2 regions of the Mycobacterium sp. NGS64 genome follow, and region 2 is predicted to be linked to the other one. Evidence: predicted binding sites of a transcription regulator. Region 2 holds the regulator's gene; the other holds the start of a gene.
The links. Region 2 encodes LexA, which represses DNA repair genes until DNA is damaged. Its sites were predicted from a motif close to CGAACANNTGTTCG; they were not measured.
Positions count from the first base shown of each region.

Region 1: a site for LexA is predicted at 4,558-4,571, ahead of ruvC (crossover junction endodeoxyribonuclease RuvC). Genes of this name have one in related genera too.

Region 1 covers NZ_JCALCI010000001.1:1,285,795-1,293,429, forward strand. The annotation lists gene AC5Y4S_RS06510 (YebC/PmpR family DNA-binding transcriptional regulator) at 1-189, shown strand, start outside; gene AC5Y4S_RS06515 (class I SAM-dependent methyltransferase) at 204-818, shown strand; gene AC5Y4S_RS06520 (polyamine aminopropyltransferase) at 872-2,407, opposite strand; gene AC5Y4S_RS06525 (DUF350 domain-containing protein) at 2,404-2,859, opposite strand; gene AC5Y4S_RS06530 (DUF4247 domain-containing protein) at 2,893-3,324, opposite strand; gene AC5Y4S_RS06535 (DUF2617 family protein) at 3,321-3,824, opposite strand; gene AC5Y4S_RS06540 (DUF4178 domain-containing protein) at 3,835-4,446, opposite strand; gene ruvC (crossover junction endodeoxyribonuclease RuvC) at 4,588-5,157, shown strand; gene ruvA (Holliday junction branch migration protein RuvA) at 5,154-5,747, shown strand; gene ruvB (Holliday junction branch migration DNA helicase RuvB) at 5,797-6,852, shown strand; gene AC5Y4S_RS06560 (hypothetical protein) at 6,944-7,594, shown strand.
Region 2 covers NZ_JCALCI010000001.1:1,158,301-1,165,935, reverse strand. The annotation lists gene AC5Y4S_RS05825 (proteasome assembly chaperone family protein) at 1-31, shown strand, start outside; gene AC5Y4S_RS05820 (alpha/beta fold hydrolase) at 78-1,109, shown strand; gene AC5Y4S_RS05815 (PhzF family phenazine biosynthesis protein) at 1,143-1,829, shown strand; gene AC5Y4S_RS05810 (peroxynitrite isomerase) at 1,832-2,317, opposite strand; gene nrdR (transcriptional regulator NrdR) at 2,328-2,807, opposite strand; gene AC5Y4S_RS05800 (LysM peptidoglycan-binding domain-containing protein) at 2,874-3,368, opposite strand; gene lexA (transcriptional repressor LexA) at 3,670-4,356, shown strand; gene AC5Y4S_RS05790 (LGFP repeat-containing protein) at 4,365-6,539, opposite strand; gene AC5Y4S_RS05785 (acyl-CoA dehydrogenase family protein) at 6,944-7,635, opposite strand, start outside.

The sequences.
Region 1 (7,635 bases), 130 kb from region 2:
GACGCCGGCATCGACTACGAGTCGGCCGAGGCCAGTTTCCAGCCGTCGGTCAGCGTTCCCGTCGACGTCGACGGCGCCCGCAAGGTGTTCAAGCTCGTCGACGCGCTGGAGGACAGCGACGACGTGCAGAACGTCTACACCAACGTCGACCTCTCCGACGAGGTGCTGGCGGCGCTCGACGAGGAGTGAGCAGCGGGGGATCGATGACCGAGCCGCCCGTCGTCAACCATCACGCCGACCACCCGGGCTTCGGCGGCCCGATGGGTCTGGTGACCGCCCTCGGCATGCTCGTCATGGGTCGCGGAAACGCGCGCCTGGCCGTCGACCTGGCCGGGGTGTCGGACGCCGACCGCGTTGTCGACATCGGTTGTGGCCCAGGCAATGCCGCGCGGGCCGCCGCCGCACGGGGCGCGCGCGTTGTCGGGGTGGATCCGGCCCCGGTGATGTTGCGCCTGGCTCGCGCCGTGACGCGTGACCGCCCGACGGTCACCTGGGCCCAGGGTGGCGCCGAGGCGCTGCCCGTTTCCGACGGCTGGGCGACCGTCGTCTGGTCGCTCAAGACGGTGCACCACTGGAAGGACGTCACCGCCGGGCTCGCCGAACTGCGCCGCGTGCTCGCGCCGGCGGGCCGGTTGTTGGTGATGGAGCGCCATGTGCAACCCGGGGCCACCGGCCTGGCCAGCCACGGCTGGACCGAGCGGCAGGCCGAGTCGTTCGCGGAGCAGTGCCGGGCGGCGGGCTTCGTCGGCGTCCGGGTCGACCAGCGGCCCCAAGGCCGGGCTGCGGTGTGGGTGGTGCGGGCGGACCAGCCTGCTTAGTCGGCGATCGCAAGCGCGGCGGAGCCGGGCGAAGCGGGTCGCCGCCCAAATGCCTAGTCGTAGCCGTGCCGCATATCCTCGACGACGCGCGGATTGTCCAGGGTCGACGGCTCGAGTGGGCGGTCGCCGATGTCGCCGGCGAAGACGGTGGCCGCGTCGAGCACCCGCTGGTTGAGGAACCGCAGCGCGGGAGCGTCGGCCGGCACCCGCGGCACAGGCGCGGCGTCGCCGCGTTGCGCCAAGACGAACCCCCAGTCCCCGAACGTGGGCACGTGCACGTGATACGGCGTGACGGCATAACCGGCGGCCCGGATCGTCGAGACCGTGCGCCAGAACGCCGTCCGCGTGGAGAACGGGCTGCCCGCCTGCACGACCATCAGCCCGCCGGGCGCCAGCGCGCGGGCGGCGAGCGCGTAGAACTCGGTGGAGTAGAGCCGGCCCAGCACGGGCGTGTCGGGGTCGGGAAGGTCGACGATCACCGCGTCGAATCCGGTGTCCGAGGAGCCGCGCAGCCAGGTCATCGCGTCGCCGATCACGACCTTGACGCGCGGGTTGTCCAGCGCGCCGCCGTTGGCCTCGCGCATGGTGGTGCGGGCCAATTCGATGACGGCGGGGTCGAGCTCGACCTGCACGATCTTGCCGATGCCCGGCTGGCGCAGCAGTTCGCGGGCGGCCAGGCCGTCGCCGCCGCCGAGCACCAGCACCGAATGTCCACCGGCACCAAGAGCGGGGTAGACAAGGCTTTCGGTGTAGCGGTATTCGTCGCGGGTGGAGAACTGCAGGCCCCCGTCGAGGTAGAGGCGCATGTCGTTGCCGCGCCGGGTCACAACGATCTCCTGATAGGCCGTGTGCCGGTAGGCGATGATCGGGTCGGCGTAAAGCCTTTGCCTGCTTGTGGTTTCGATGTCGGCCGAGCGCACCAGCAGCGTGGCGAGCAGCCCCAGCGCGGCGGCGAGCGCGCACAACGCCGTCAGGAGTTGCCGCGCGGAAACGATGCGGCGCAACAAGAAGACCGCCACGATCCCCGCCGCCGCCAGGTTGATGATGCCCGTGGCCGCCGCGCCGCGGATCATCCCGAGGTGCGGCAGCAGCAGGAACGGCCAGACGAGCCCGCCCAGCAGCGCGCCGAGGTAGTCGGCGGCGTTGAGGTTGGCCAGCGTGCGCCCGGCGTCGGCCGCGTGGGCCGTCCGCCCCCGTTGCAGCAGCGTCATCAGCAGCGGCACCTCCGCGCCGACCAGGCCGCCGATCAGGGCCGTGCCCGCCGCCAGCACCCACGTCGAGCCCACCGAGCCGTCCAGGAACGCGAACACCGTGTACAGCGCGGCCGCGGACAGGCCGCCGATAATTCCCAGCAGCGCCTCGACGGCGATGAAGGCGATCGCCGCGTGCGCCAGCAGCGGCTTGGCCAGCAGCGCGCCCGCGCCCAGCGCCGCGATGTAGCCCGCGACGATCAGCGACGTGGCGACGATGCCCCCGCCGTTGAGGCTGGCCGACAGCGTCAGCAGCGCGAGTTCGTAGATGATGCCGCAGGCCGCGCAGGCCGCCACGGCGGCCAACAAGACGGCGCGCCAACGGCCCTGGGACGTCATGACACCGCCGCGGCGGTCACCCCTCCCACGGCCAGCAATATCAGGGCGACCGCGAAGGACCCCGGGTGCAGCGTGGGCTCGTCGATGTGCTCGTGGAAGTCGCCGGGGATCAGCAGGTGCATCGCCAGCAGCGCGACCCCGAGCAGGATCACACCCATCAGCCCGTACACCGCCACGCCGAGGAGTCCCTGGCCCAGCTGGCTGTAGCTGTTGGCGATGGCGGTGATGATGACGATGGTGAGCGAGATGTACATGGCGCCCGCGACGACGACGGCGTTGGGGCGGCGGTCGATGAACACCAGCTGGCGCAGCTTGCCCGGGGTCAGCCAGTCGACCATGTAGAAGCCGACGAGCAGCACCGCCATCCCGACGGCGAAGTACAGGATCGTCGCGACCGCGCCCCTCAAGACGGGATTGACGTCGACGTTGCCGATCTCGACGGCGAGGTTCATGGTTGTCTCCTTTACGGTTACTGCCTTAAGCCATCACTTGGTGCCGCCGGGGCCGCCCGGGGTGCCGCCGGCGCCGCCCGACGGGGAGCCGGGGAAGAAGCCGGGGCCCAGGAAGACGAACGCGCCGTGGCTGTATCCGGCGCTCAGGGGTTCGACGCGGATGCTGCACGGATTGTTACCGTCGGGCCCGACGATCACGATGTTGTTGCTGTACCGCAGGTATTCGCTGTCGCCGTTGGACGCGCGCGCCTCGGGGGCCTGATAGTCGGCGAGCGTGTCGGCGACCTGGTCGGGGGAGCCGGTGCACTGGTAGCGCGTGCCGTTCACGTCGCGGGAGTATTCGTGATAGTGGCTCGCGATGTAGGACCCGATGTCCTTCTGCTCCAAGATGATTCCGAAGACCAGGCAGACGACGGCGGCGACGGCCAGCGCCCCGGAGATCAGGAACAGGCGGTTGCGGCTCACGGGCGCCACCGGCTCTCGGTGTGCACCACCACGCCGCCCGACTCCAGCGGGTACAGATGCCAGGTCTGCCAGTGCCATCCGGCGCCGTCGGGTTCGGCGGCCAGCGCGGTCAGCGCGGCGTCGTCGCCGGGGAACGTGCCGCCGAGCCAGCCCGGTTGCCGCGTGCAGCGTTCGCGCAGCTCGCCGGCCAGCCGGCGGAAACTCGCCTCCTCGTGCGTCTCGGTGCGCGACCGCAGCCGGTAACCGGGGGCGTCGGTGCGCCGCGGCAGGTCACCGCCGAGGCCGCGGGCGGTGCACGAAACCTGTTCGGAGAACTGGCCTTTCGCATGCTCGACCGCGACTACGTGCGATGCGCCCAGCACGCCGAGCAGCAGCGCGCCGCCGTCGGGATGCTCCAGCGAACAGGTGGCCAGCGGCGCCGGTGCGGGCGCGTTGAGCGCGAGCCCCAGCCGTTCCCCGGACACGTCCGCCGGAGTCACGGCGAGCTGATGGAGGGGCACCGAGGCGGTCCTATGGGGAGGAGGGTGGGGGCGCGGGGTAGACGGTCAGCTCCCCGGGCACGACGGACTTGCCCGTCGAAACCTCCCAGGGCATGTCCGGGGCCCAGCGCTCGAACGAGAGCAGGGCGCTCTCGTTGGCGTTGGTGCAGTCGAGGAATTCCATCTCGCCGCCGGCGGGCAGGCCGGTGGTGCCCTCGGTGGTGTAAGACGCCCGGCCGCGCTCGGTCTCGTGGAAGGCCACGCCGTCGATGACGTACTGGTCACCGGGCTGCAGAGTGAGGTCCTTGCGGTTGACCCACATGGCCAGCTCCAGGCGCCCGTCGTCCTCTTCGACGCTCAACCAGATCGGCTGGTCGCCGCCCTCCAGGAGGTGCTCCCACCACACGAACGGCCCCTCGCGGAACGTCACCGAGCCGCGCACCACGAGGTCGACACCGCCGTAGCTGACGATCGCGCCAGGGCCGAGTTGGCGGGGCCCGAACTGCGGCATGGCGTTGAACGACAGCGGGTCGGAGCGCCCGCGCGGCGGGGCCGGCTTTTTGGGTCGCCGCAAAGCGATGACGAGCACCACGATCGACGCGATGAACAGCACCGCCGCCAGGACGAGCAGGACTGTTCCCACGCTGAACCTTCCGTTGCCACAGGGCTAGAGCGAACGTGGGCTATAAGTTAACAGCTTTACCCGGGGGCAGCGTGTCCTACCGGATGCCGTCGGTGTCGCCGGTTAGGCTCTCGAACAGCTGTTCGTACGAAGGAGCCGGCAATGCGCGTGATGGGCGTCGACCCCGGGCTGACCCGATGCGGCCTGGCGGTCGTGGAGACTGGCGGGGGGCGCAAGGTCGTCGCGCTCGACGTCGACGTGGTGCGCACCGGGTCGGACGCGCCGCTGACCAAGCGGTTGCTGGCCGTCAGCGATGCCGTCGAGCACTGGCTGGACACCCACCGGCCGGATGTGGTGGCCATCGAGCGGGTGTTCTCCCAGCACAACGTGTCGACGGTGATGGGCACCGCGCAGGCCGGCGGCGTGGTCGCGCTGGCGGCGGCCAGGCGCGGCATCGACGTGCACTTCCACACCCCCACCGAGGTGAAGGCCGCGGTCACCGGCAACGGGTTCGCCGACAAGGCGCAGGTCACCACGATGGTCACCAAAATCCTTGCGCTGCAGGCCAAACCGACGCCCGCCGACGCGGCCGACGCGTTGGCGTTGGCGATCTGCCACAGCTGGCGCGCGCCGATGATCGCCCGGATGGCCGCCGCCGAGGCCCTCGCCGCGCAGCAACGGCACGCCTACCGGGCCAAGTTGGCGGCGACGCGCAAGGCGGCCGCCCGATGATCGCGTCGGTGCGCGGCGAGGTGCTCGAGGTGGCGCTCGACCACGTCGTGATCGAGGCGGCCGGTGTCGGCTACCGGGTGAACGCGACGCCGTCGACGCTGGCGACGCTGCGGCAGGGCAGCGAGGCCCGGCTGATCACCGCGATGATCGTGCGCGAGGACTCGATGACGCTGTACGGGTTCACCGACGCGCAGACCCGCGACCTGTTCCTGACGCTGCTGTCGGTGTCGGGGGTCGGGCCGCGGCTGGCGATGGCGACGCTGGCAGTGCACGACGCCGCCACGTTGCGCCACGTGCTGCACGACGGCGACGTCGCCGCGCTGACCCGGGTGCCCGGCATCGGCAAGCGCAGCGCCGAGCGGATGGTGCTCGAGCTGCGCGACAAGGTCGGTGGGATGGCCGCGACCAACGGGGCGCCGCTGGTTAACGGCCACGCGGTGCGCACCCCCGTGGTGGAGGCGCTGGTCGGCCTGGGCTTCGCCGCCAAGCAGGCCGAGGAGGCCACCGACAAGGTGCTGGCCGGCGATCACGAGGCGACGACGTCCAGCGCGCTGCGGGCCGCCCTGTCGTTGCTGGGTAAGTCCCGATGACCCGCGCCGGCGACGATGCAGAGCGGAGCGATGAGGAGGAGTGGCGCAAATGACCGACGACTTCTCCGACCGCGACGTCCGGGAAGTTTCGGGGGCGCTGGTGTCTGGCGAGGGTGACATCGACGTCAGCCTGCGGCCCCGCTCGCTGCGGGAGTTCATCGGGCAGTCGCGGGTGCGTGAGCAGCTGCAGCTGGTCATCGAGGGGGCCAAGAACCGCGGCGGCACCCCGGATCACATCCTGCTGTCCGGTCCGCCGGGCCTGGGCAAGACCTCGCTGGCGATGATCATCGCGGCGGAGCTCGGCTCGTCGTTGCGGGTGACGTCCGGTCCGGCGCTGGAACGCGCCGGCGACCTGGCCGCGATGCTGTCCAACCTGGTCGAGCACGACGTGTTGTTCATCGACGAAATCCACCGCATCGCGCGGCCCGCCGAGGAGATGCTCTACCTGGCGATGGAGGACTTCCGGGTGGACGTGGTCGTCGGCAAAGGGCCCGGGGCGACGTCGATTCCGCTGGAGGTGGCGCCCTTCACCCTGGTCGGCGCGACCACTAGGTCCGGCGCGCTGACCGGCCCCCTGCGCGACCGGTTCGGGTTCACCGCGCACATGGACTTCTACGAGCCCGCCGAGCTGGAGCGGGTGCTGGCACGGTCCGCCGGGATCCTGGGCATCGAGCTGGGCGCCGACGCGGGCTCCGAGATCGCGCGACGCTCGCGGGGGACCCCGCGGATCGCCAACCGGTTGCTGCGCCGGGTCCGCGACTTCGCCGAGGTGCGCGCCGACGGCGTGATCACCCGCGACGTCGCCAAGTCCGCGCTGGAGGTCTACGACGTCGACGAGCTGGGGCTGGACCGGCTGGACCGGGCGGTGCTGTCGGCGCTGACCCGCGGCTTCGGCGGCGGCCCGGTCGGGGTCTCGACGCTGGCGGTGGCGGTGGGCGAGGAGGCCGCGACCGTCGAGGAGGTGTGCGAGCCGTTCCTGGTGCGGGCGGGCATGGTCGCGCGCACCCCGCGCGGCCGGGTGGCCACCGCCCAGGCCTGGACGCACCTCGGCCTGACGCCGCCGGCCGGGGCGGCCGGCCTCGGGCAACCGGGCCTGTTCGACTAGGGCGGTCGGCGCCGCCCCCGGGGTGTGGGTTACGTCACTCGCGCCGCGGGTACCCGCCTCGCAACAGCAATCACTGTTGAAGGAGATTCTGATGAGGCGAACCAACCCCGACTATGACCGCCCTCGCGCGGCGTACATGCCTCGCAGCCGCGGCGCGCTGAGCGGGCTGCTGCTGATCCTCTTGGGTGCGTGGGGCGCGCTGATCCCGTTCTTCGGACCCAACGTCAATTGGGCGTACATGGCCGACCCGGCATGGACGTGGACGACGGCGAAGGGCTGGCTGGAGGTGCTCCCCGGCGTCGTCGCCGCGGTGGGCGGCCTGATCCTGCTCGTGTCCGGCAATCGCGCCAGCGCGGTGCTCGGCGGCTGGCTGGCCGTCGTGGCCGGCGCTTGGTTCGTGGTCGGCCGGGCGTTCGCGCCGATGCTGAACATCGGCGACGTCGGCCAGCCGGCGGCCGCGACGGACCTGAAGCGGGCCCTGCTCGAGGTCACCTACTTCACCGGCCTGGGTGCGCTGATCGTGTTCCTGGGCGGCGCCGCCCTCGGGCGCGTCGCGGTGCGGCATGCCCGCGACGTCGTCGTGGCCGAACCGGCGCCGGTGGCCGCGGCCCCGGCAGAGCAACCGGCCATGTATGACGAATCGCGTCGCGACGTGCCGGCCGACGAGCGCACCGGGCGCGGCTTCTTCCACCGGCGCGCCGGGGGCGGCCTGTTCCGCCGCCACCACCACGCCGGCGTCTAGTGCCGATCGCAAGCGCGGCGCTGGCGCCGGGCGCCGCGGGT
Region 2 (7,635 bases):
AGAGAAGAAGAACGACGACGACCAGGCGTGAGGACTCAAAACGCCCATAGCCCGGGCCGACACCAAGGTTGGCGGAGATGACCGAGCGGAAGCGCAAGAGCAACCTTCGCCCAGTGCGTGAAGTCACGGCGCCCACGCTCGAGTTCCGCACCATTCACGGCTACCGGCGGGCCTTCCGCATCGCCGGTTCCGGGCCGGCGATTCTGCTGCTCCACGGCATCGGCGACAACTCCACCACCTGGAATGCCGTGCAGGCCAAGCTCGCCCAGCGGTTCACCGTCATCGCCCCCGACCTGCTGGGCCACGGGAAATCCGACAAGCCGCGCGCCGATTACTCGGCGGCCGCCTACGCGAACGGCATGCGCGACCTGCTGTCCGTCCTCGACATCGAACGGGTGACCATCATCGGCCACTCGCTGGGCGGCGGCGTGGCCATGCAATTCGCCTACCAGTTCCCGCATTTGGTCGACCGGCTGATCCTGGTCGCCGCGGGCGGCGTCACCAAGGACGTCAACGTCGTCTTCCGGCTGGCCTCGTTGCCGTTGGGCAGCGAGGCGCTGGCGCTGCTGCGGCTGCCCCTCGTGCTGCCGGCGGTTCAGCTGGCGGGGAAGCTGGCCGGGCTGGCGATCGGGTCGACCGCGCTGGGCCACGACCTGCCCAACGTGCTGCGCATCCTCGACGACCTGCCGGAGCCGACGGCGTCGGCGGCGTTCAGCCGCACGCTGCGGGCGGTCGTGGACTGGCGGGGGCAGATCGTGACGATGCTGGACCGATGTTATTTGACGGAGGCCATCCCCGTGCAGATCGTCTGGGGCACCAAGGATGTGGTGGTTCCGGTCCGGCACGCCTGGATGGCGCACGCCGCGATGCCCGGCTCGCGTCTCGAGATCTTCGAGGGTTCGGGCCACTTCCCCTTCCACGACGACCCGGCCCGCTTCATCGACGTCGTCCAGCGCTTCATCGACAGCACCGCGCCCGCCGAATACGACCAGGCCGCCCTCCGCGCGCTGCTGCGCAGCGGGGGTGGCGAGAAGGCGGTCACGGGCCCGGCCGACACCCGCGTCGCCGTCCTGAACGCCATGGGCTCCGACGAGCGCAGCGCCACCTGATAAACACGTTGACCCGCGCCGTACAGTCGGGTCATGGGCATCGACGTCACGGTGTTACGGGTTTTCACCGACACGGACGGCAATTTCGGTAATCGCCTCGGTGTGGTTGACGCCGCCGCGGTACCGCCCCCGGACCGGCAGCGGCTGGCGACCCAATTGGGCTACGCCGAAACGGTTTTCATCGATCTTCCGGCCGCCGGCTCGGCCACCGCGCACGCGAGGATTTACACCCCGCGCGTCGAACTTCCGTTCGCCGGGCACCCGACCGTCGGCGCGTCGTGGTGGCTGCGCGACAACGGTACGCCGATCAAGACGCTGCACGTGGGGGCCGGCCTCGTGCAGGTGAGCTATCAGGGCGACCTGACCGGCGTCAGCGCCCGCTCGGAGTGGGCACCGGAAGTGGCCATCCACGAATTCGATTCGGCCGACGACGTTCTCGCCGCCGACCCGGCCGACTTCCCGGACGACACCGCGCACTACCTGTGGGCCTGGGTCGACCGGGACGCCGGGACTCTGCGCACCCGCGGGTTTTTCGCGAACCTCGGGGTGCCGGAGGACGAGGCGACCGGCTCGGCGGCGATGCGGCTCACCGACTACCTCAGCCGCGACCTGCGCATCACCCAGGGCAAGGGCTCGTTCATCGAAACCGCGTGGAACGCTGAGGGCTGGGTCGGGGTGGCCGGGCGCGTCGTCAACGACGGTGTCCGACGGGTCGGCTGAGGTCAGCCCTGCCGGTGCAGGACGGCCACGAGGTGGTCCTGCAGGGGCTGCCCCACGCCGCCCATGCGCAGCGTGTAGGACAGCTCGTCGCCGTCGATGCGCAGCGAACGGCCAAGGGCGGTAACCTCTTTGGCGCTCGGCGCCAGCCCGATCGCCGTGCTCGACAGCTCCACCTCGATGAGGCCGTCGGTCACGGCGTAGGTCCCGGTTTCGATCTCGGTGATGCCGTTCGGGTGGGCGACGATCAGCTCCACGCTGCCCGGCCGGGGCACGCGAAAATACCCCGTTTCGCCGTGTAGGGGCCTGCCGTCGGCCACCGCCTTGGTCTTTTGCCCGTAGGCCAAGAACGGCTTGCCGACGTGGGAGAAGACGACTTCCTCGAGATATTCGAACGGCTGGATCGTCGGGTAGAAGCCCGAGCCGCGGCCGGACCAGGTCCCCAGCAGGGGTGCCAGCGCCTCCAGATCGGGATGCAGGTCGGGCGGCATGGACGCCAGCCTAGCGAGTGGCCGGCTCCGGATCCGTCGGCGCGTTGCGGTGCGCGCGCAGCGCCTCGATCTCGCGCTCGAAGTCCTCGGCGGAGGAAAACGACCGGTACACCGAGGCGAACCGCAGGTAAGCCACCTCGTCGAGGTCGCGCAGCGGGCCGAGGATGGCCAGGCCGACCTCGTGGCTGGGCACCTCGGGCGACCCGGCCGCGCGAACGGTGTCTTCGACTTGCTGGGCAAGCAGGTTCAGCGCGTCGTCGTCGACCTGGCGGCCCTGGCAGGCCCGCCGCACGCCGCTGATGACCTTCTCCCTGCTGAAGGGTTCGGTGACGCCGCTGCGTTTGACCACGGCCAGCACGGCGGTTTCGACGGTGGTGAAGCGCCGCCCGCATTCGGGGCAGGAGCGTCGGCGCCGAATCGCCTGGCCTTCATCGGTTTCGCGCGAGTCGATCACCCGGGAATCCGGATGGCGGCAGAACGGACAGTGCATGACCGCTCCTTCGCCGTGCTCACCTGCGGGGCCGCAGAACACCCCGAGCGTACCGCGACGCCGGTGTCAGCCGACCGGCGCGATCAGCGTCTGGCCGGCGGCCAGCGCCGGCGAGTTCAGGTCGTTGAGCTCGCGGATCCGATCGGCAACCTGGCGGGCCGGCGCGTCCGGCGCCACCCGGTGGGCGACGTCCTGCAGGGACTCGCCGGGCTCAACCCGCACGACGGCCAGCCGATCCGGCACGGCGGCGGCCGATCCCCCGGAGTCGCCGTTGACCGCCTGCCCGACGTTGGCGACCAGCCCCAGCCACAGGGTGATGACCCCGGCGACCAACGCCAGCCCCAGCGTCGTGGCCAGCGTGACGGGACGCCTGCGATGCGGGGCGACGGACATCGCGACGCCGGTGCCGTGGTAGCGCAGCGGCGCGCCGGCCGGCCTGGACGGGCCGGGCCGACGTGAGCCGGTCAGCCCGTCCCGCCTGGGGTAAAGCCCCGGCACCGGCCCGTTGACCGGGCGCCGAACGCTGCTGGTACGCGGCGAGACGGTGTAGGTGATTGTCATCTTGCGTTCCTCCGGTCAGGTTGTTCTCGCTCGTGTGTTCGACTATATCGCTCGTATGTTCGATGTCCGAACATTTGAGCGAAGCGTGTCGAGCAAGCAAAACGCTAGACCGCACCACCGACAAATCCGGAAGCGCGACCTCTGACATGCAGCACAGGTACCCGATCTCCGCAAAAGTTACACACATGTGATTCAGCAGCTATAGGGTCTTGACGCCCGCCGCCCAAGGGTCTTTGGGCCCCGGCGACACGCCATCGAACACATGTTTGATTCTTGGTCGTCCTCCCGCTACATTCAACCCATGAGCGACAGCAACGACACTCCCTCGATCAGCTCATCCGTCGATTCGTCGCTGACCGAACGGCAGCGCACCATCCTGAACGTCATCCGCGAGTCGGTCACCACCCGCGGCTATCCGCCGAGCATCAGGGAAATCGGCGACGCCGTCGGCCTGACATCGACGTCGTCGGTGGCCCACCAGCTGCGCACCCTGGAGCGCAAGGGCTACCTGCGCCGCGACCCGAACCGGCCGCGGGCCGTGGACGTCCGCGGCAGCGAGGAGACCACCGAGGCTGCGCCCGTCACCGACGTCGCCGGCTCGGACGCGCTTCCGGAACCCAGCTACGTGCCGGTGCTCGGGCGCATCGCCGCCGGCGGACCGATCCTGGCCGAGGAGGCCGTCGAGGACGTCTTCCCGCTGCCTCGCGAGCTGGTCGGCGAGGGCACCCTGTTCCTGCTCAAGGTCGTGGGCGACTCGATGGTCGAGGCGGCGATCTGCGACGGCGACTGGGTGGTGGTGCGCCAGCAGCACGTCGCCGACAACGGCGATATCGTCGCCGCCATGATCGACGGCGAGGCCACCGTCAAAACGTTCAAGCGCGCGGGCGGTCAGGTGTGGCTGATGCCGCACAACCCGGCGTTCGACCCCATACCGGGCAACGACGCGACCGTGCTCGGCAAGGTCGTCACCGTGATCCGCAAGGTGTAGCGGCCGGCTCAGTCGGCCTTGATGAAGCCGTTGGCCTGCGCGACTTCCTCACTGGCCAACCAGATTTCGGCCAGCGTGTCGTGGTAGAGCTCGCTGCCCGGGGTGTAGTACAGGCCGAAGCGGGCGCTGGCCTTGATCGGGTAGCCGTCGGGCGCCTGGTAGGGATCCTCCAGCGGCAGGTGGATCGTCGGGCGCCCACCGGCGACCGGGGCGGCGTTGGTCACATCGGCGGCCGATTCCGGCACGTCTTCCTCGTCCGTGGCCGCGTGGCGCCCGGTTCGGGGCTCCGTCGCTCCTAGCGCCCCCGCGGCGGCCGCGGCCTCGGCGGCGCCCTCCGGGGGTTCCGGCTCCGGATAGTCGGCGTCCGGTTCCTCGGCAACCGGCACCTCGCCGACGTAGGCGGCCTCCCGCGGGGTGCGCGGAACCGCCACGTCCGGGTAGCCGGGATCGGCGTACTCGTCCTCATCGTAGCCGGGCAGGTATTCGGTGCCCGTGTAGTCGACGTCCTCGGCGGCGACTTCGGGGTATCCGGCCTCCGCCTCGGGGACGTCGTCATAGCCGGCGTCCGCCAGCGTCGCGCCCGAGGCGAGGGGGATGGAATCGGTGTCCACCGCGTCGGGGTCTTCGTCCTCGTCGGCGGCCCTGGCGTCGGCCCCGCGGGTCCAACTGACTCGCTGCGCCGGCCCGGCATCGTCGGAAAGCTGATGCTCCGGCTGCTCCAGGCCGAACGGGGCGTAGTCGGTGGCCGCCTCCGCGTCGTCGTGGCCCCAGTGGCCGTTGCCCGGGGCGTCGTAGCCGGCGGCGGCCAGGTCGCGCTCGGGCTCGTAGGCTCCGGTGTCGCCGGCGCCACGCCGACGCCGGCGGCGGCGCCAGGTGAACGCCAGCAGCACCGCGAGCAGGATCAGCAGCAGGATCGGGATCGCGGCCAGCAGCCACCACCATTGCCAGGTGAACTTCTTGGCGTGCGAGGGCATCGCCGCGGTGCTCGGCTGGTTCTGCCCGGACACCTGCAGGCCGGACAGCAACGGAGCCAGGTTGGACGGGTCGGTGCTGAACGAGTTCTTCGCCCGGTTCCAGGAGATCTTGCCGCCGGTGAACTGCTGCGACACCACGTCGCCGTCCACGGCCTGGTCGCCGACCGGGGCGCCCAGCTTGCCGCTCGGACCGCGCAGCTTGTCCCACGCGGCCTTCATCGCGCCGCGCACGACGAACGCGCCGTGGTCGGAGGTCCAGAAGATGACCGGCTTGTCGGCCGCGGCGAACGTGGCGATCCGGCTGGCCGGGCCGATGCCGCCGTCGGCCTCGTTGGCGGTGGGGAAACCGAGGTCGCTGCCGGCCGGGCCGCCCAGCGACTCGTACTTGGCGAGGATGTTGGTCTCGAGGGCGTTGGCCCCGGTGGCCGGGCTGAAGAACACCTTCCCGTTCGCGAAGTTCTGCACGACCCCGTCGCCGCCGATGGGGTACGACCCGCCCTGCTTGGCGCCCAACGGGCCGCCGGCGCCGCCGGCCGCGCGCCAGGCCATGTTGATGGCCGCGTTCGGATCGATGGCTACCTGCAGGCCCTTGAGCTGGTCGGCCAGCGTCGCCGGGTTGGTGGTGAACTCCTTGGTTTTCCTGTTCCAGGAGATCTCGCCGCCGCTGAACTTCTGGGAGGTGACCTCGCCGGCGTAGGTTTCGTCGCCGACGGGCGCGCCGAGCACGCCACCCGAGCTGCCGAGCTTGTCCCAGGCGGCGTTCAGCGCGCCGCGCACCACGAACGCGCCGTGGTCGGAGGTCCAGAAGATCACCGGCTTGTCGCTGGCCGAGAAGGTGGCCACGCGGCTGTCGGGTCCGGCCAGGCCGGGCACCTCGTTGATGGTGGGGAAGCCGAGATCGCTGCCGGCGGGGCCGCCAAGCGACTCGTATTTGTCCAGGATCGGGCCGTAGACGAACTTGGCGCCGGTGTCGGTGGTGTAAAACATCTTGCCGCCGTCGAAGTCCAGCGCGAACCCGTCGCCGGCGGGATACACGTCGCCCTTGCGGGCGCCGAGCGGTGACGTGTCGCCGCCGGCCTTCTCCCAGGCGGCCATCATGGCGGCCTCCGCATCGCCGATCGGGGACGCCGAAGCGGCGGGGGCCAGCAGCGCGGCCGCCATCACCGCGGTCGCCATGCCGACCAGCGCGCGCCCGATCAGCCTGTGCATTCGACCTCTCTGCCCGTTCACCAAGCCTCCCAGGCCCGTATACCTGGCCATGCCGCACCCGCAGACCCGTTACGAACCGTGATATCGCCGGGCTCGCATAACTTTGCCCTTGCCGGGGAGAAATGCGAAGTCAAATCACAAAAATTGCGAAAACGGAGACCGCGCCGATGTCGAAATGATGCCGGAGCATGCCCGAACCGCGACCAACCACGGCTTCCGGCGCCCCGATCGCCCGTTTGCCGATGTGCCACGAGGCACTCGGTATACGAGAAACGCATGTGCCGACGGTACGTGAAGCCATTAGCTGGCCGTCAATCTAGGGGGCCAATAGACCAATTGGGCCTTTCATCATTGGGGGCCGTTGAACGGCCGCGCCTGGTGTCCTTGCGCGGCAACCACATTGCTCAGACGCCCAGGCTGCGGCCGATGATCTCCTTCATGATCTCGGTCGTTCCGCCGTAGATCGTTTGCACCCGCGCGTCCAGATAGGCTCGGGCGACGGGGTATTCGCGCATGTAGCCATAGCCGCCGTGCAGCTGCAGGCAGCGGTCGATCAGGTGCACCTGCTTCTCGGTGGCATACCACTTGGCCATCGCGGCCTGCTCGGCCGTCAGCTTCCCGTCCAGGTGCAAGCGGACGAACTCGTCGACCATGATGCGCACCACGGTGGCCTCGGTCGCCAGCTCGGCGAGCAGGAATCGGCTGTTCTGGAAGCTGCCGATGGGCTTGCCAAAGGCCTTGCGCTCCTTGGTGTATTGCAGCGTCTGCTCCAGCACGCCTTCCATCGCCGCGGCCGCCATGACCGCGATGTTGATCCGCTCCTGCGGCAGGTTCTGCATGAGGTAGATGAACCCCATGCCCTCCTCGCCGAGCAGGTTTTCCGCCGGCACCTTGACGTCGCTGAACGACAGCTCGGCGGTGTCCTGGGCGTCCAGGCCGATCTTGTCCAGGTGACGGCCCCGTTCGAAGCCCTCCATGCCGCGCTCGACCACCAGCAGACTGAAGCCCTGCGCGCCCTTCTCCGGGTCGGTCTGGGCGACCACGATCACCAGGTCGGAGTTGATTCCGTTGGTAATGAACGTCTTTGACCCGTTCA